Regions from separate parts of the Ruminococcus sp. 1001136sp1 genome, predicted to be linked through region 2. Evidence: riboswitches for the same ligand, from Rfam matches in the RefSeq annotation. Region 2 holds a riboswitch; the other holds the start of a gene.
What was found. A riboswitch is a leader RNA that binds a small molecule or an ion and turns the genes downstream of it on or off. The one in region 2 is predicted to bind cyclic di-GMP.
Positions count from the first base shown of each region.

Region 1: it holds a riboswitch for cyclic di-GMP, as region 2 does, so the genes downstream of both, ABHC48_RS04240 (transporter substrate-binding domain-containing protein) here and ABHC48_RS08535 (hypothetical protein) in region 2, are expected to answer to the same signal.

Region 1 covers NZ_JBDPGY010000003.1:181,510-189,421, forward strand. Annotated here, with positions in the region: gene ABHC48_RS04210 (carbohydrate ABC transporter substrate-binding protein) at 1-422, shown strand, start outside; gene ABHC48_RS04215 (sugar ABC transporter permease) at 574-1,455, shown strand; gene ABHC48_RS04220 (carbohydrate ABC transporter permease) at 1,467-2,294, shown strand; gene ABHC48_RS04225 (alpha-L-fucosidase) at 2,311-3,735, shown strand; gene ABHC48_RS04230 (LysR family transcriptional regulator) at 4,012-4,905, shown strand; gene ABHC48_RS04235 (hypothetical protein) at 4,932-5,105, shown strand; cyclic di-GMP riboswitch class I at 5,281-5,356, shown strand; gene ABHC48_RS04240 (transporter substrate-binding domain-containing protein) at 5,483-6,298, shown strand; gene ABHC48_RS04245 (ATP-binding protein) at 6,282-7,912, shown strand, end outside.
Region 2 covers NZ_JBDPGY010000008.1:41,558-49,469, forward strand. Annotated here, with positions in the region: gene rho (transcription termination factor Rho) at 1-403, opposite strand, end outside; gene ABHC48_RS08535 (hypothetical protein) at 1,049-2,065, opposite strand; cyclic di-GMP riboswitch class I at 2,236-2,319, opposite strand; gene ABHC48_RS08540 (substrate-binding domain-containing protein) at 2,509-3,384, opposite strand; gene ABHC48_RS08545 (beta-propeller fold lactonase family protein) at 3,362-3,700, opposite strand; gene ABHC48_RS08550 (glycosyl hydrolase family 28 protein) at 3,731-5,077, opposite strand; gene ABHC48_RS08555 (GntR family transcriptional regulator) at 5,306-6,079, shown strand; gene ABHC48_RS08560 (transglutaminase-like domain-containing protein) at 6,115-7,047, shown strand; gene ABHC48_RS08565 (type II secretion system F family protein) at 7,122-7,912, shown strand, end outside.

The sequences.
Region 1 (7,912 bases), on a different contig from region 2:
CTGAGAACGCAGATGATGTGCATTATGTATTCGACAGCTGTGAGCAGTTCTCCATTCCGGCTGCTGCAAAGAATCCGGAGCTTGCAAAAGAATTCCTTCGTTTCCTGTACAGCGATGAATCCGTATCTGCATTTGCAGAGGCTTCCGGTGCCCTCTATGCTACCAAGAGTGCCCGTGAAGTAGCAAAAGATAAGCTGTCTACTGCAATCTATAATATGTACGGAATCTACGAAGAGGCAAATGCTTCTTCCCTGATCATGAGCTTTGCAGCAGTTCCGGCTGACTGCAAGATCAACCCGAAAGATGAGATCTTCAATCCGATCACTTCTGTTATGAACGATGAAATGACAGTAGAAGAGTGGGCACAGAACGTGGAAGCTGCTTTCGCACAGGTTCGTGCTGATATGGAAGCTGCCAACTAAACTTCATATGCCAGCCGGATAAAAACGGTAAAGCATGGAAAGGCTGCTGCACAGTGTATGCGGCAGCCTTTTGTAACCCTGAACAGATAGATTGCCAATCGGTGATGTCATCCACATTTTTCAATATTTAAATTTAAAGAGGTGAGCAAGCGTGGTAAAAAAGCCCAGATTATTTATAGCCCTGTGTACGCTTCCTGCATTGATCTTAACCATTGTTTTTATGATTGTCCCTATGGTAAATGCCATTTATCTGTCTTTTACCAGTTCCACTGCACTTAGCGTAGGCTTTAACAGCAAATTTGTATTTTTGGATAATTACAGGTATATGTTCCAGGATAAGGATTTTCTTCAGGCACTGTTTAATACTCTTAAGCTGATGCTGGTAATCCCGGCTGTGACCATATTTCTAAGTCTTGTATTTGCATTTATCCTTACTCAGGGACAGCTTAAGGAAAAGTCATTTTACCGGACCGTATTCTTTTTCCCAAGTATTGTTTCCATGACTGTAGTTGGTATTGTGTGGTCCTTTGTGTTTAATCCCACAAGAGGAATTCTGAATCATATGCTGGATCTGTTCCATCTTTCCACCTGGAAACACGCATGGCTTGGAGAGGGAAAAACGGCTCTCTGGTGTATCGGTGCAGCCTTGGTTTGGCAGGCCATTGGTTATTACATGGTCATGCATGTGGCTTCCATTGATGGGATTTCCCAGGAGGTTTATGAAGCTGCTTCCATTGACGGTGCAACAGGAGTGCAGAAGTTCTTTAAGATCACCATTCCGTTGCTTCGCAGATCAATTGGAACGACCTATATACTTTCCCTGTCTGGTACTATCAACTTAAGTTTTACCCTGTCCAATGTTATGACAGGTGGTGGACCAAACGGCGCATCCAGTGTCCTGTTGCAGTATATGTACACCCAGGGTATGAGAAATGCCAACTTTGGATATGCCATGGCAATCGCCATGTTTACCCTTGGCCTTGCAATCGTCCTTGCAATGATTTCTAAAAAAATATCATCTGAAAAAGAATAGGAGGGAGACTGATGAAAACTGTAAGAACCTGGTGTATCAGAATCCTGATGATTCTGTTTACCGTTATCTTTTTGTATCCGCTTTTCTGGAACCTGATGTCTGCGTTTAAGACAAATGCAGAATATCTGACAGATCCTTATGCATTGCCCGCAGCTTTGAATCTGGATAATTTTGTGGCAGCATGGCAGAAAGCAAATATTGCCGCTTATTTTGGAAATTCCATATTTGTAACAGTGCTTTCCACTGTATTGCTTCTGCTTTTGGTCATTCCCATCTCTTATGTACTGGCAAGATACCGTTTTGTGGGCAGCAGGCTGATTTCTACGGTCTACATGGCTTGTATTTTTCTGCAGGCTACTTACATTATGATTCCTTTGTTTCTGGAATTACAGGCTGTGAACGGATTAAATAACCTGCCGGTATTATGTCTTGTTTATGCAGTTATGCAGTTTCCTTTCTGTATTTTTACCTTACAGGGATTTATGTCTGCGGTACCAAGGGATTATGAGGAGTCTGCAAGAATTGACGGTGCTACTAATATCCAGCTGTTATTAAGAGTTATGGTGCCTCTTGCAAAACCCGGGATTGCGACCATTACGATGTTAAGTGCCATGGGCTTCTGGAATGAATATCCACTGGCACTTGTTCTTCTTACGGAAGATGCAAAGAAAACCCTTCCCATCGGTATGGCAAACTTGTTTGAGGTGCAGAAATATGCTACAGACTGGGGTGCCCTGTTTGCCGGACTTGTAATCGTTATGATCCCAACAATTATTATCTATCTCATTGGACAGAGATATCTGCTTCAGGGAATCGGTGCAGGCGGGTTGAAGGGATGAAAAAAGGAGAAATCATATGCCAACTGATCAGGAATTAATAAAAATAGTTCCCTCCTGCCGCCAGATTGCCTATCAGGCAACAGAGTTTTATGCGTTTTTTCATTTTGGAATGAATACGTATACCAATCGGGAATGGGGAGATGGAACGGAAAATCTGCAAATTTTTAATCCTACAGAGTTTGACGCAGACCAGTGGGTGACTGCAGCACAAAATGCCGGCATGAAAGGCGTAATTCTTACCTGTAAGCACCATGACGGCTTCTGCCTGTGGCCTACCAGATATACCAGTCACAGCGTTGCAGCAAGCCCGTGGAAAAATGGCAGGGGAGATGTGGTCCGGGAAGTGTCCGAAGCATGCCGCCGCCATGGACTGAAATTTGGAATTTATCTTTCTCCATGGGATCGAAACCAGCCTTGCTATGGAAGTGGAAAAGAATATGATGATTACTATCTGGCACAGCTGACTGAGCTTCTCACCGGCTATGGGGATATTTTCAGTGTCTGGCTGGATGGTGCATGTGGGGAAGGACCTAATGGGAAAAAACAGGTCTACGACTGGAATCGCTATTACGAATGTGTTCGAAAATATCAGCCAGACGCATGTATCTGTGTGTGCGGGCCAGATATCCGATGGTGTGGAAATGAAGCTGGCGATGTAAGAAAATCTGAGTGGAGTGTTGTTCCTGCGCGTACAGCACTTGCAGAGAGTGTACAGGAAAGAAGCCAGCAGACCGATGATGAGGAATTCAGAATGCGCCGGATTACCAGTGATATGGAAGATCTTGGAAGCAGAAAAGCGCTTGAAGGTGAAACGGATCTGATCTGGTATCCGGCAGAAGTAAATACTTCTATAAGACCTGGATGGTTTTATCATCCAGAAGAAGATGATCAGGTGAAAAGTCTGGAAGAGCTGGTTCATATCTATATTGGGGCTGTTGGAGGAAATGCAACCTTTTTGTTAAACATTCCACCTATGCCAAACGGACTTCTTCATAAAAATGATGTTAAACGTCTGGAAGAATTTGGAAGCTGGAAAAAGAAATCTTTTGCTCATAATTTAATGAGTACAGCACATGTTTTTTCGGAAAATGAAGATCCGGCGCATCCGGCTTCCAATTTGACAAAGGATACTTTAGAAGCATGGTATCAGCCTGAAAGCAGTGAGCTGCCAGTAGAGATAACGATTTGCCTGGACGACTCATACAATTTGGGGTATCTGGTATTAAAAGAGGCTGTCTGCTATAGCCAGAGAGTAGAAAAATATGAGGTATTTGTTAAAGAAGGGGAAATATGGAACAGTATTTACACAGGAACGGTAATTGGCTATCAGAAGATCATTCGTGTTAAGGGGAAAAAAGCCAGGGAAATGAAAATTGTTTTACATGATTTCCGTGTACTTCCGCTTCTAACGTTTATTGGGATTTATCCGGAAAATACCTGAGCGGTTAAGTATTGTTTTATATTATTTCATAAATTAAATAAATAATTATTTATAAAAATACCCTTTAGGAGTAGAAATCATCCTAAAGGGTATTTTCCTCTTAAGCGATATACAGGGGAGGTGGTGGTAGTTTCTACCTTAAGAGGGAAGCATGTGGCAAATACAACGCCATATGGTTTTCGAGTACATAATACGCTTGACGTAGAAATAAGTAAAAACTATAATTGATATAACTGAAATAAACATATGATATGCCAAAAGAAAAGGAAAAATATTATGGATGTTAACTTCGAGTATTATAAGATTTTTTATTATGTGGCAAAATACCACAATTTTACCAAGGCGGCTCAGGCGTTAAACAACAGCCAGCCTAATATTACCCGGGCCATGAATTGTCTGGAACAACAGCTGAATACCACTTTATTTATCCGTACCAACCGCGGCGTACAGCTCACTCCGGAAGGAGAACGGCTTTATAATCATGTGCTAAGTGCAATGGAGCAGTTTCAGGCAGCAGAAGAGGAGCTGGCAGACAGCTCCGGATTATCTCACGGAAGTGTAGCCATCGGTGCCAGTGAAACTGCCCTCAATATTTTCCTGCTGGATAAATTAAAAAGTTTTCACATGACTTATCCGGGAATCCGGCTGAAGCTTTACAACCATTCCACACCGGAAGCCATTGAAGCTGTTAAAAGCGGAAAGATTGATTTTGCAGTAGTTTCCACTCCGGCAGAGGTGGATTCCCCATTGAAACAGATCATGCTCATGCCGTTTCAGGAGATTCTGGTTGGAGGCACTACTTTTACTGCCCTTGGCAGCCAGGAACTTTCCCTTCGGGAGGTAAAGAACTATCCGATGATTTCTCTTGGGCGGGAAACTATGACCTATAAATTTTACAACAGCGTATTTTTGTCCCATGGCCTGGATCTTTCCCCGGATACGGAAGCTGCCACTGCGGATCAGATCCTGCCTCTGGTAAAATGCGAGCTCGGGCTTGCCTTTTTGCCCCAGCCAATGGCCGCACCTTCCCTTTTGAAAAAAGAGATCGTACAGATTCCATTAAAAGATGAAATTCCGGAACGCCAGATCTGCCTGGTGTATGACAGCCAGCATCCTATGGGAGCTGCGGCAAGGGAACTAAAAAATACAATTGTATCCGGGCGGGGTTAAACCAAGTGTATGGAAAAAATTTTAGAATGCATTTTAATAATGCAAAAGATCCGGAAGTTGGCCCTATTACAGGCTGGCCGCCTCACAAAAACGTAGAAGAAAGTAAAAACGTAATAACCTATGATATTAATTCGGAGAAGCTGACAGAAGAGCAAAAAGAAGTTCCAAGGATATGGAACGATCTGAGTACAAATGAGTAGGAAACAGTAATGTCAATGCTGCGTGGACTTCGGAAGAAGGAGAACAGTTCGAGTATATGTATCGGCTGTTCTTTTTTTAAATTTTTAAGTGTTAAAGCGGTGAGGTTTTTCTTGTGTAAAGTGGAGCAATGGAGTATAATAAAATAGGTTTTTGGCAGAATTTTAAAAGCTATAATAAGAAAATCGGCAAAACAGACGAAAGTCTGTGACGCAAAGCTACAGGGCCTGTAAAATGGTAGCCAGTTGCATGAACTGAGGTGCACTGTCTGTGAGACAGTGTTTTTTTACGGTGTTATTTCATAGACGTAACAATAATAATTTTATGGCAGGGAATCAGATATGAAAAATACGAGAAGGATAGTTAGGATAGACAGAAAATGAAAGGAAAAAAAGTGATTGCAGGCATTCTGCTTGCGGGAATTTTAGCAGTCACCCTGGCAGGGTGTAAAAACACAGATAACACGAAAGAAGAAACTGAAAAGCCTGTTATTACCCTCGGAAGCGACAGCTATCCGCCATACAATTATCTGAACGAGGATGGCGTACCGACGGGCATAGATGTAGAACTGGCTACGGAAGCTTTCAAAAGAATGGGATATCAGGTGGAGGTTGTCCAGATCAACTGGGAGAAGAAAAAAGAACTGGTAGAGAGCGGAGAGATTGACTGTATCATGGGCTGCTTTTCTATGGAAGGACGTCTTGACGATTACCGCTGGGCAGGACCGTACATAGCAAGCCGTCAGGTGGTCGCTGTAAATGAGAACAGCGATATCTACAGCCTGAATGACCTGGAGGGAAAGAACCTTGCTGTCCAGTCCACAACCAAACCGGAAGGCATCTTTCTGAACCGGACAGATGAAAGAATCCCAAAGCTGGGCAATCTAATCAGCCTAGGACACAGGGAACTGATCTATACATTTCTGGGAAAAGGCTATGTAGATGCAGTCGCCGCACATGAGGAATCGATTGTTCAGTATATGAAGGATTATGATGCAAGCTTCCGTATCCTGGAAGAACCTTTGATGATCACTGGAATAGGTGTCGCTTTTGCAAAAGATGATGACAGAGGAATCTGTGAGCAGATGAGCCAGACTCTGGAAGAAATGCGTCAGGATGGCACATCCCTGAAAATTATTGGAAAATATCTGGATGATCCCCAGAAATATCTGGAGGTGGATGATCTTGGATATTAAGAGAAAGAAAAAAGAAAAACGAATCCAGCTGCTCGGTGGTATGATTGGAATCTGTGTGGCAGTAGTCTCTCTGTTTTATTTCTTTCATGCGGAGAAAACGGAAGCAGAGAAAAGAATGGTAGAGATTGTAAATTATGTCAAAGTGCAGTGTTCCACCTACACCCATTATAATGAATCTTCGGAATCCAAAAGCCTCCTCCGTGCTATTGAAAGTGCCAGACAGATGAGTACAAATATTAAAACGGAAAAAGAAAACGGCGGTCATCTAAGCCGGGAGTTCCTGAAAGAAAACCTGCAGACTCTCTGGGTGGATGGTATCATTGTACTGGATACAGAGGGAAAGACGGACTGCGAATACAGTACGGATGAGTCTCTGACTGATGAGATTACGGAGTATCTGCAAAAAGACATTATTATGGATTTTACCGGATATGAAGAAAGATCTTATTCAGAACGGTTTGCCAGGGAAGACGGATCCTATATTGATATTGCAGCCTGTGCCAGAAAAGATGCACCGGGTATTGTGGCAATCTACTATTACACACCTCCTGAATTTGCCAGAAACTATACACTGACGATACAGGGACTTTTAAATGGTTATAGTATCCAGAAAGATGGAACGATTATTGTCGCAGACGAGGGGATTGTTGTTGCCAGCAATGATGAGAGCTTGCTGGGGCAGAATACGGCTGACAACGAAGTTATTCAGGCAATGAAGAGACATACAGATAGTCAGCACATTTACCATTTGAAGAATGAAGGAATCGGATGTTACGGAATTATGCTGAAGCAGAGGGATTATTATATCTATGCGTATCTTCCGGATACAGAAGTGTTCCATAACCTTCCACTAAGTGTGATAAGCGTTATTTTTCTTTATTTTCTGATGTTTAGTATATTCTGGTTCTGGACATACAGAACCAATCTGGCACACCGAAAACAGGAACAGGAAAAAGATGAAAAATATAAAGAAGAACTTCTGATAGCAGCAAAAAAGGCAGAAGCAGCCAATGAGGCAAAAACAGAGTTTCTACAGCGAATGAGCCATGATATCCGGACTCCGATCAATGGAATCTGCGGCATGGTACATATGGCAGACTATTATGCAGATGATATGGAAAAGCAGACGGAATACAGAACAAAGGTGAAAGAAGCATCTAACCTGCTGCTGGAACTGGTAAATGAAATTCTGGATATGAGTAAGCTGGAGTCAGGCGAAATCGTTCTGGAAGAGATTCCATTTAATCTGAGCAGTATTTCAAGGGAAGTACTTGCTGTAATCGAGCAGATGGCTGCAGAACAGAATATCAGGATCGTGTGGGAGAAAAAAGAAATCACACACCGGGATTTTATTGGAAGTCCGGGGTATGTGAAACGGGTGATGATGAATATCCTGTCCAATGCGGTGAAATATAACAGAGAAAACGGACATATCTATATCAGCTGCATGGAAATCCCAGCCGGACAGCCAGGAATGACCACAATGGAATTTGTCTGCCGGGATACCGGAATCGGAATGACTGAGGAGTTCCAAAAACATATTTTTGAACCATTTGCACAGGAACACACAGGAAGCCGCACAAAATTTGCCGGAACAGGACTTGGGATGCCGAT
Region 2 (7,912 bases):
CTACAGGAGTGCGCTTCACGAAGTTCTCCGGTCTGTTTTCCCCATTATAACTGTTCTGGCGTCCTGCATTTTCATTTCTGCCATAATTATTGCTGCGGTACTCAGGATTACGCCGTATAATGGTACGGGATCTGGTTGGTGCTTCTCTTCTCTCCGGTGAAGAAACACTTCCCGTATTTTCTGTTTTTTCTGCTGCCACAGGCTCTGGTCTTGCAGGTATGGTATTCTCTTCTGCTGTTCCGGAAATAGTCTGCTCATTTTCTGCAGTCTGTTCTTTCCTGTCCTCTTCCAGCATACGTTCAATTAATTCAGGCTTTCTCATAGTAGAAATGCCCTTCAGTCCTCTGGCTTTTGCCAAGTCTTTCAGCGTAGCCAGGGATAATGATTCATACTTTTCTTTCATCAATCATCTACCTCTTCGACTAATACAATTCTAAAACACATTTCAATTTTGATTTAACGGGATACAAATGTCTGATTAGACAGAAGCTATATACTGAATTATAAAAACATCCTTCAAAAAACTTATTAAAGTTGATTCTAACACATTTCAGGCGCCGTGTCTACATCCATTCCAAATATATATTACTGTTCACTTAGGACCAGTGACCCCAATATATCTATCCCTGCCTGCAAGAAAGTGATAACCTTTGTTTTGTATTATACACACCTAAGGTTTTTCATTGCAAGAATTTTCTGTCGACACATATCCAGACTCTTCGACATAGTTACTGTTCACTCCGTGACCAGTAACACGCTTCGCGATGCACAGAAAGACGAACCTTCTTGTGACAAGCACAAGAAGTAGCGTTTGCTGCGCAAACTTAATTCTCGGGTTTTCTGTGAATTTTGTTCACAAAAAACACCTCGCGGAATGTTACCAGTGAACAGTAACTCGACATATATAAGATTACGGCTCTCCCGGTGACAAAAAGGTAAGTACTATCTGTCACTTACCTTTTTATAAAACACTATTTTCCCGCGCCTGTGGTATCCACAGTAAAACACCCGGAGATATTTCTCCGGGTGCCGGTCATCTTTAAAATCATTAGTTCCAGAACGCTCCATAAATCTTCTGGATCTTAGCGATCTGTGCATCTGTAATCTGATTCAGTGCATTCTGAACAGCTGCATAAGTCTGTGGTCTGCTACTCTTCAGGGAAGCATTGTTCAGGATGTAATCCTTAACAGATTCTGCAAAATATTCGGAAGCATTCTGTGTTACATAGGCTTTATTAAAAGCTGTAACATTTGCCTTCTCAGCTGCAAAAATGCTCTGGAAGCTTGCTGTCTTATCTGCATTTCCTGCGATAAATGCAAGGAAATGACCCAGCTCATGATAAACAGAATCATCAATCTGCTTCATTGTAATAGATCTTGATCTTGCATCAAAATATCCTGAATAGTTGACGGATGGATCAACAACAAGCTTAAATCCCAGCTGCTGATATGCTGCAATTACACGATTGTCCATCTTGCCTGCAACACTTGCTACATTTTCCTCGTGTTTGCTCTGGTTCTGTGAAGAGCTTGCTGCTGCAGTTACCTGGGCAGCGGAAGCACCAGAAGAAGTAGTGCTTACAGCGGTCTCATTGTCAATTGATACCTGCTGTGTAGTTGTTGTCTGAACAGTTGTTGTGATCTTGGATGTAACAACTTTCTTTTTGGATTTCTTGGTGTATTTCGCTGTTGCTTTGGTAACAACGGTTGTCTTGGTATCTACTGTTGTATTACCGGATTTATTTGTTTTATTGGTTACTTTTGTTTTAGTTTTCAGTTTCTTGGTGTAGCTCTTCTTGGAAGCCTTTTTTAATTTAACAGTCTTCCTGGTTGTCTTGGTACTGGAGGTAGTCTTCACAGTAGTCTTCGGCTGGGAAGCCAGTGGAGTTTCATCTTCTATGATGGAAGTCTCCATGATCGGATCTGTGTAACTGGGGAATTCAGGTGTTTCTCCTGTTCCTGAGAATAATGAAACGCCGCCGATCACTGCTGCCAATGCTATAGCAGCACAACTGGAAACAACTTTTTTATTTGCGAGCCACTCTGTTAATTTCTTTCCTTTCATAAATAACACACCTTTCTTGAACCATAATGTAACTGACTTGCCGCTATCTGGAAACTATCAGTCCCATCAGTTTGTGGAAATAAAAAAACCGTTTATCAGATTAAATAAACGGTCGCCACAAACAGAAGAACCACGTCTCCTGTCATATTACATTACCTAATCAATATCAATGCGGCAACCGGCTGTCATAGTCTTGAGACCTTAGACCCTTGGCTTTGCGTCCCTGTCTTTCAACAGGTTTGCCTTTTATTCACTTCTTATAATAAAGCAAACTGTCACTTTTGTCAACGGAATTCCCTTGTTAAAACTTACAAAAATCCGTCTAAAAAGTACGAAAACAAAAAAATCTGTAAAAATATCTGAGCGGATCGTAACGCATGATAATCCTTCTCAAATATTTTCACAGATTCCTTTTCGATGTAATGGATAGCAACAAACACACCTTACAGCTTGCGTGTAGACTCCCGCTCTATAAGAGTTCCGCTCAGTATTTGCCGTTTCACTACCTTTTTCCGGTCGATCAGATCAAACAAGGTACGGACGCTCTGCAGGGCAGTTTCCACTCTTGGATATTTCAATGTGGTGATGGATGGATGATAATATTCCGCAATGTCCTGACCATCTGCTCCTGCCACACAATAATCCTCCGGTACTCTTTTGCCGCTGTCAATAATTGCTCTGCAGGCGCCTACCGCCAGAGTATCTGAAATTGCATAAATACAGGAAAAATCCACCCCCGATTTCAAAAGCTCACAGGTACAGTTATAACCATTCTCAATCGTATAGATTCTTTTACCTGGTTTTAAACGAATTATAAGCTTCTCATCATACTCCAGTCCATTTTTTTCCAGTGACCTTTTATAGCCATTGAGATGGCATCTTCCAAGACCTTCATCTCCGGAAGTAATAAAGGCGATCCTTTTATGTCCGCAGCTGCACAGATAATCAACCATACTCTGGCTCTCAATCTCTGTATCAGTCGTCACAAGGGCACTTTTAGGATAAGTTCCTGTATCCTCCGGAACTGTTTTTCCGGAACCACTGATCACATACGGAACTCTCAGCATTCTCAGCCTTGACTCGTCATAATTATACATACCTCCAAGAAATATGATTCCTTTGACTTTTTTCTCTTTTTCCAGCTGAAGGGCAAGCTCAACTTCGTCTTCATCATCTGCTACATTCTGCAATACCAGGCAATATTTCCTGTCACGGACTTCCCGCTCCAATACATGAAGCATAACACCCCAGTATGAGTTGCTGATTTCTTTTATTATAACTGCGATCGTATTGGAATCAGCCCTTTTCAGATTTTTCATCCTTTTCAATATGACAGGATGCTTTTCCAGGCATCTGAAGACCTTCCTTTTTCTCTGCTGTAAGCCTTTCTTCCTGAACCCCTACTTCATATTCCACAATTTCCGCAGCATCTTCACTTTCACTTACCGCAAAAAGCCGGTTCTTCACCAGACAAATCCAGGAAGGATTCTGCATTTGTATGATAAGAGGAGTTCCTGCAACATCTCCCAGGATCTCATTATACGGAATCAGATAGATACCTTTTCCAAGCTCCTGCTTCTCCAATACAGCAGGGGCATCATGCTGTGTATAGGTTCCGACAAGCAAAATATCCATGCTTTCTTCCATCTCCTTTGTTAATTCCTTTTACTGGAATTTCAGTTCATCTGACAATTCCACAACCATGTGTAATTCACCAGGTGACATCACCTTTTCTCCATGAATTACCACATTGTCAAAATAAAAGCCATGAGGTCTGCACACTTCATTTTTCATCTCAAAGCCACGTATAATGGATACTGGAAAAGTGCCTTCTGTAATTTCAATATTTTTAAAGAAAATATCATTTACCATGCCTCTTTCCCTGTCTCGTGAATACTTGGAATCAAGAGTTTTAATATCAATAAATTTTTCCTGGGCATCTTCAATTCGGATGTTTTCATAAACAATATCATGTACATGGGCACGGTCAGCGTTATGAATTGTCAGTACTCCACCTGACTGATTGCCCTCATACTGGCAATGTACAACATCACAATTTCTGAAAACAACATCTGTAATTTCGTCACATCTGGTTTCATATCCGATTTCAAGTGTGTTTCCAAATTCTGCATTCCAGAACAGGCAATCCTCAACAAGGATATGTCTCACATCTGTGCAGCCTGACGGATCCTGGAATTCCACAGCCTTAATAGATATACAATCATCATTTGCCCTTATAAAGCAATTACGAAGCACTACATTCTCACATCCGACTATATCGACGCCATCTCCTGTGATCACTTTTCCCAGAACATTTACATCTTCAATCAGAACATTTTTACATGCAACCGGAACAATATGCCAGGAACCACCATCCAGAAGTGTGATTCCGCGTATTTCAATGTCCTCACCCAATACAGGAACGATCAGCTGCTCTGCACCATTTTCATCCCATGCATGCCAGTTTCCTCCATACAGGATTCCGTTTCCCAGAATACGGACTCTGTCTGCCATTCTGGAATAGATTCTTCCACTTACAACTGCTCCGTACTCTATATAAACAGTTTCGTCAGAATTAAGCTGAAGGCATCCCACGTTATAGGCTTTTCCGCTTTCAAATACATAAGTGGCATTCTCAGGCTTCGGTATGTATTTTCCCGGAAGAACATAAAGTGGTGACTCCAGTTTATCGTCCAGTTCAAGAGTAATTCTCTTTCCGGCAGGAAGGCTTATGCTGATTTTGTTTCCCTCTTCTTTGAATGGTATCTGTGCAGCTGCAGGACGGATAACAGCTTTCTGAAATGGTTCGTTTACTGTAACTTCTACCTCTGCCTTTTCATTTTCATCCAAGAAAGAAACAAAATCAAAAAATTCTGTATGATATACTCGCTGTTCCTTTCCGTTTACCTTAACCTGATACAGCTCTGATACCGGAATATCTTCTACCGATTCCAGTTCATACAATGGTTTTTCTCTTATCTCGCGCGGTACAAATTCCTGTTTTTTCGTCATTATGTTTCTCCTTTATTTTTAATTTATTTTCAAATTCATGATTATGTTTATAAACATTACTATACAATGTTTTTCTTTTTTAGTAAAGTGTTTTATTTGACAAGATACTCCTCTTATTTTTATGCATTTTGTATAAGTTCTTCTGTTTTTTTTAATTATTATTTGACTTATTTGTTTGATACATATATACTATAAGTTACTAAACAACCTTATTTGAAAGGAAACATTATGGAAAAACTTCCTGCATACAAGAAATGTTATAACAAATTAAAATCCGATATAGATAATAACGTTTATCCCATAGGTTCCTATCTTCCCACAGAAGATGAGCTTGGAAAAATGTTTTCGGTAAGCCGTACGACGGTCCGGCATGCCATTGACCTTTTGGTTAAAGACAAACGCATAAAGGTAAAGCAGGGTGCCGGCACACAGGTGATCAATCCCAAAGAACGAGAGCTTACCAGCTTCTCAAAATTTCATAACGTAATAGACATAAACACTCTGTTTCCGGATAATGCCGCCCTGACCATCAGCGGAACCTGGATTGACCGTATTCCTGCAAACAGCCAGGTCGCCAGTGCGTTGGACCTTAATGAAGGAACAGAAGTCTTCCGCCTTCAAAGAGTGGTTTCCTCCAATGAACAGCCTGTGATAATTCAGACAAATTATATCCGTATTGATTTTTTCCCAGATTTAGATACCTACCGCGAACAGCTTGTAGATCTCTATTACTTTATTCAGAAGCACTACGGAATTAAATTTGAAACTGGCGAAGAACACATCAACATCAGCTCAGCTGATTTCCTTGATGCACAGATTCTCAACATTGAACCGGGATCTCCTATTTTTTTCAACACCAGAACAGCACACTGTTCACTGGGTCCTATGGAATACCTGGAAGCCAGGATCCGTCCTGATCTGTGCCATTTCGTGGTTCGTATGAAGGAACCACCAGCATGGTACGATCTTCCCGAATTTCAAAAATCCCTGGAACGTGTTTGAAAATGAATGATCAACTTATAAAAAGGAGCGGCGCTATGTCTAAACGCATTTCGGCCCTTCTGCTTTGCTTATTTCTATTTTTCCTGCTAATAGTTTTCCCAGCTGCAGGCTGCGGTCAGAACAGCAGCTCCGGTTCCGGCGAAGAACCGCCTGTTTTTTCCCCGCTGAAGGTTCTGGTTCCGGAAGCTCCTGGAACAGACACCATAGGATATTCACCTCTGATACTGGATATTTCAAATATCAGTCAGGGATATCTGACTGCTGTCAGTGACAGCAATGGTACCACCAAAAACATCCAGCTTTCCGCGGATGACGGCGTTGTTTATTCTTATTTTGTAAGCTCCGGCGAAAGTGCTGTCATTCCGTTTACCAGTGGAAGCGGCACCTACCAGGTATCCTGTTATGAGCAGGTAAACGGCAGTCAGTATGCCGCACTTTTTGCCCAGGCTCTGGAGGTTTCCCTGGAGAATGAATTTCTCCCGTTTTTGTATCCGAACCAGTATGTAAATTTTACCCCGAACTCAGAAGCCTGCAAGCTGGCTCTTTCTCTTCTGGCAGAGGATGCCACGGAACAGGAAAGCATTGACACCGTTTTCCAGTATGTAACCCAGCATGTCACCTACGACGAGGACAAAGCAGCCACCGTTGAGACAGGATATCTTCCTGACATAGACGAAACCCTCTCTACCGGAAAGGGAATCTGTTTTGATTATGCTGCCTTGATGACGGCAATGCTGCGAAGCAGGGATATTCCCTGTAAGCTTCAGATCGGATATGCAGGTGACATCAAGCATGCCTGGATCGATGTTTACATACGTGGAAAAGGATGGGTGGAACAGGCGATTACCTATGACGGGGAGAAATGGAACCGCATGGATCCAACCTTTACCGCCAACAGTGAAGATGAAGAGCTTATCAATTCCTATATCGGTGACAGCGCAAATTATACGCTGCAGTTTACCCGATAGCACAACGAAAAACGCCTCGCAGGTTCATGGATTTTTTCAGGATCTGCCTGATGTTTTTTCAGAGAGGACTTTATATGATTACCAAATTAAACAATCGGGAGCTGTTCCAATTCTGTGAACAGTTTTCCATCATATTACGTTCCGGAATGTCCGCCATTGAGGGACTTGCCATCTTAAATGACGACAGCCAGACAGAACGGGGCAAAGAAATTTTGACCTTTCTTTATAAAGACATGGAGGAATCCGGCTCCCTGGCGCACGCCATGGAGCAATCCGGTGCTTTTCCTGCTTCTGCTGCTGCTTATGTACGCACCGGCGAAGAGACAGGCTGTCTGGATGAGGTTATGAAGGGTCTGTCTGCTTTCTATGCGAAGGAGATTCAGATCACAGACCAGATTCAGAGTGCAGTCGCCTATCCCCTTGTTATGCTGGGCATGATGACTGCGGTTATTGTAATTCTTCTTGTAAAGGTTCTCCCGGTTTTCCGCCAGGTTTTCCGCCAGCTTGGACTGGAAATGAGCGGGATCTCCGGTGCCCTTCTTGGAATCGGCGAAACACTTAGCCGCTATTCTACTGCCTTCCTTGTTCTTCTGGCCGCGATGATCGGCTTTATCCTTTTCCTGGTTCTTCACCCAAAGGGGCAGGAACTGATCCGCAAAATCGTCTGCCGTTTTCCCGGCATGAAGGAAATTCCGGTAAATTTGGATTACAGTCGTCTTTGCCAATGTATTTCCCTGGGAATCCGAAGCGGACTTTCCCCTGAGCTTTGTGTGGAGCTGGCAGTGGCTGTGGTTACCCAGACTGAGATCAGGGAAAAGCTTGCTTCCATTCAGAAGCAGCTCGCGGAAGGATATGGATTTACAGA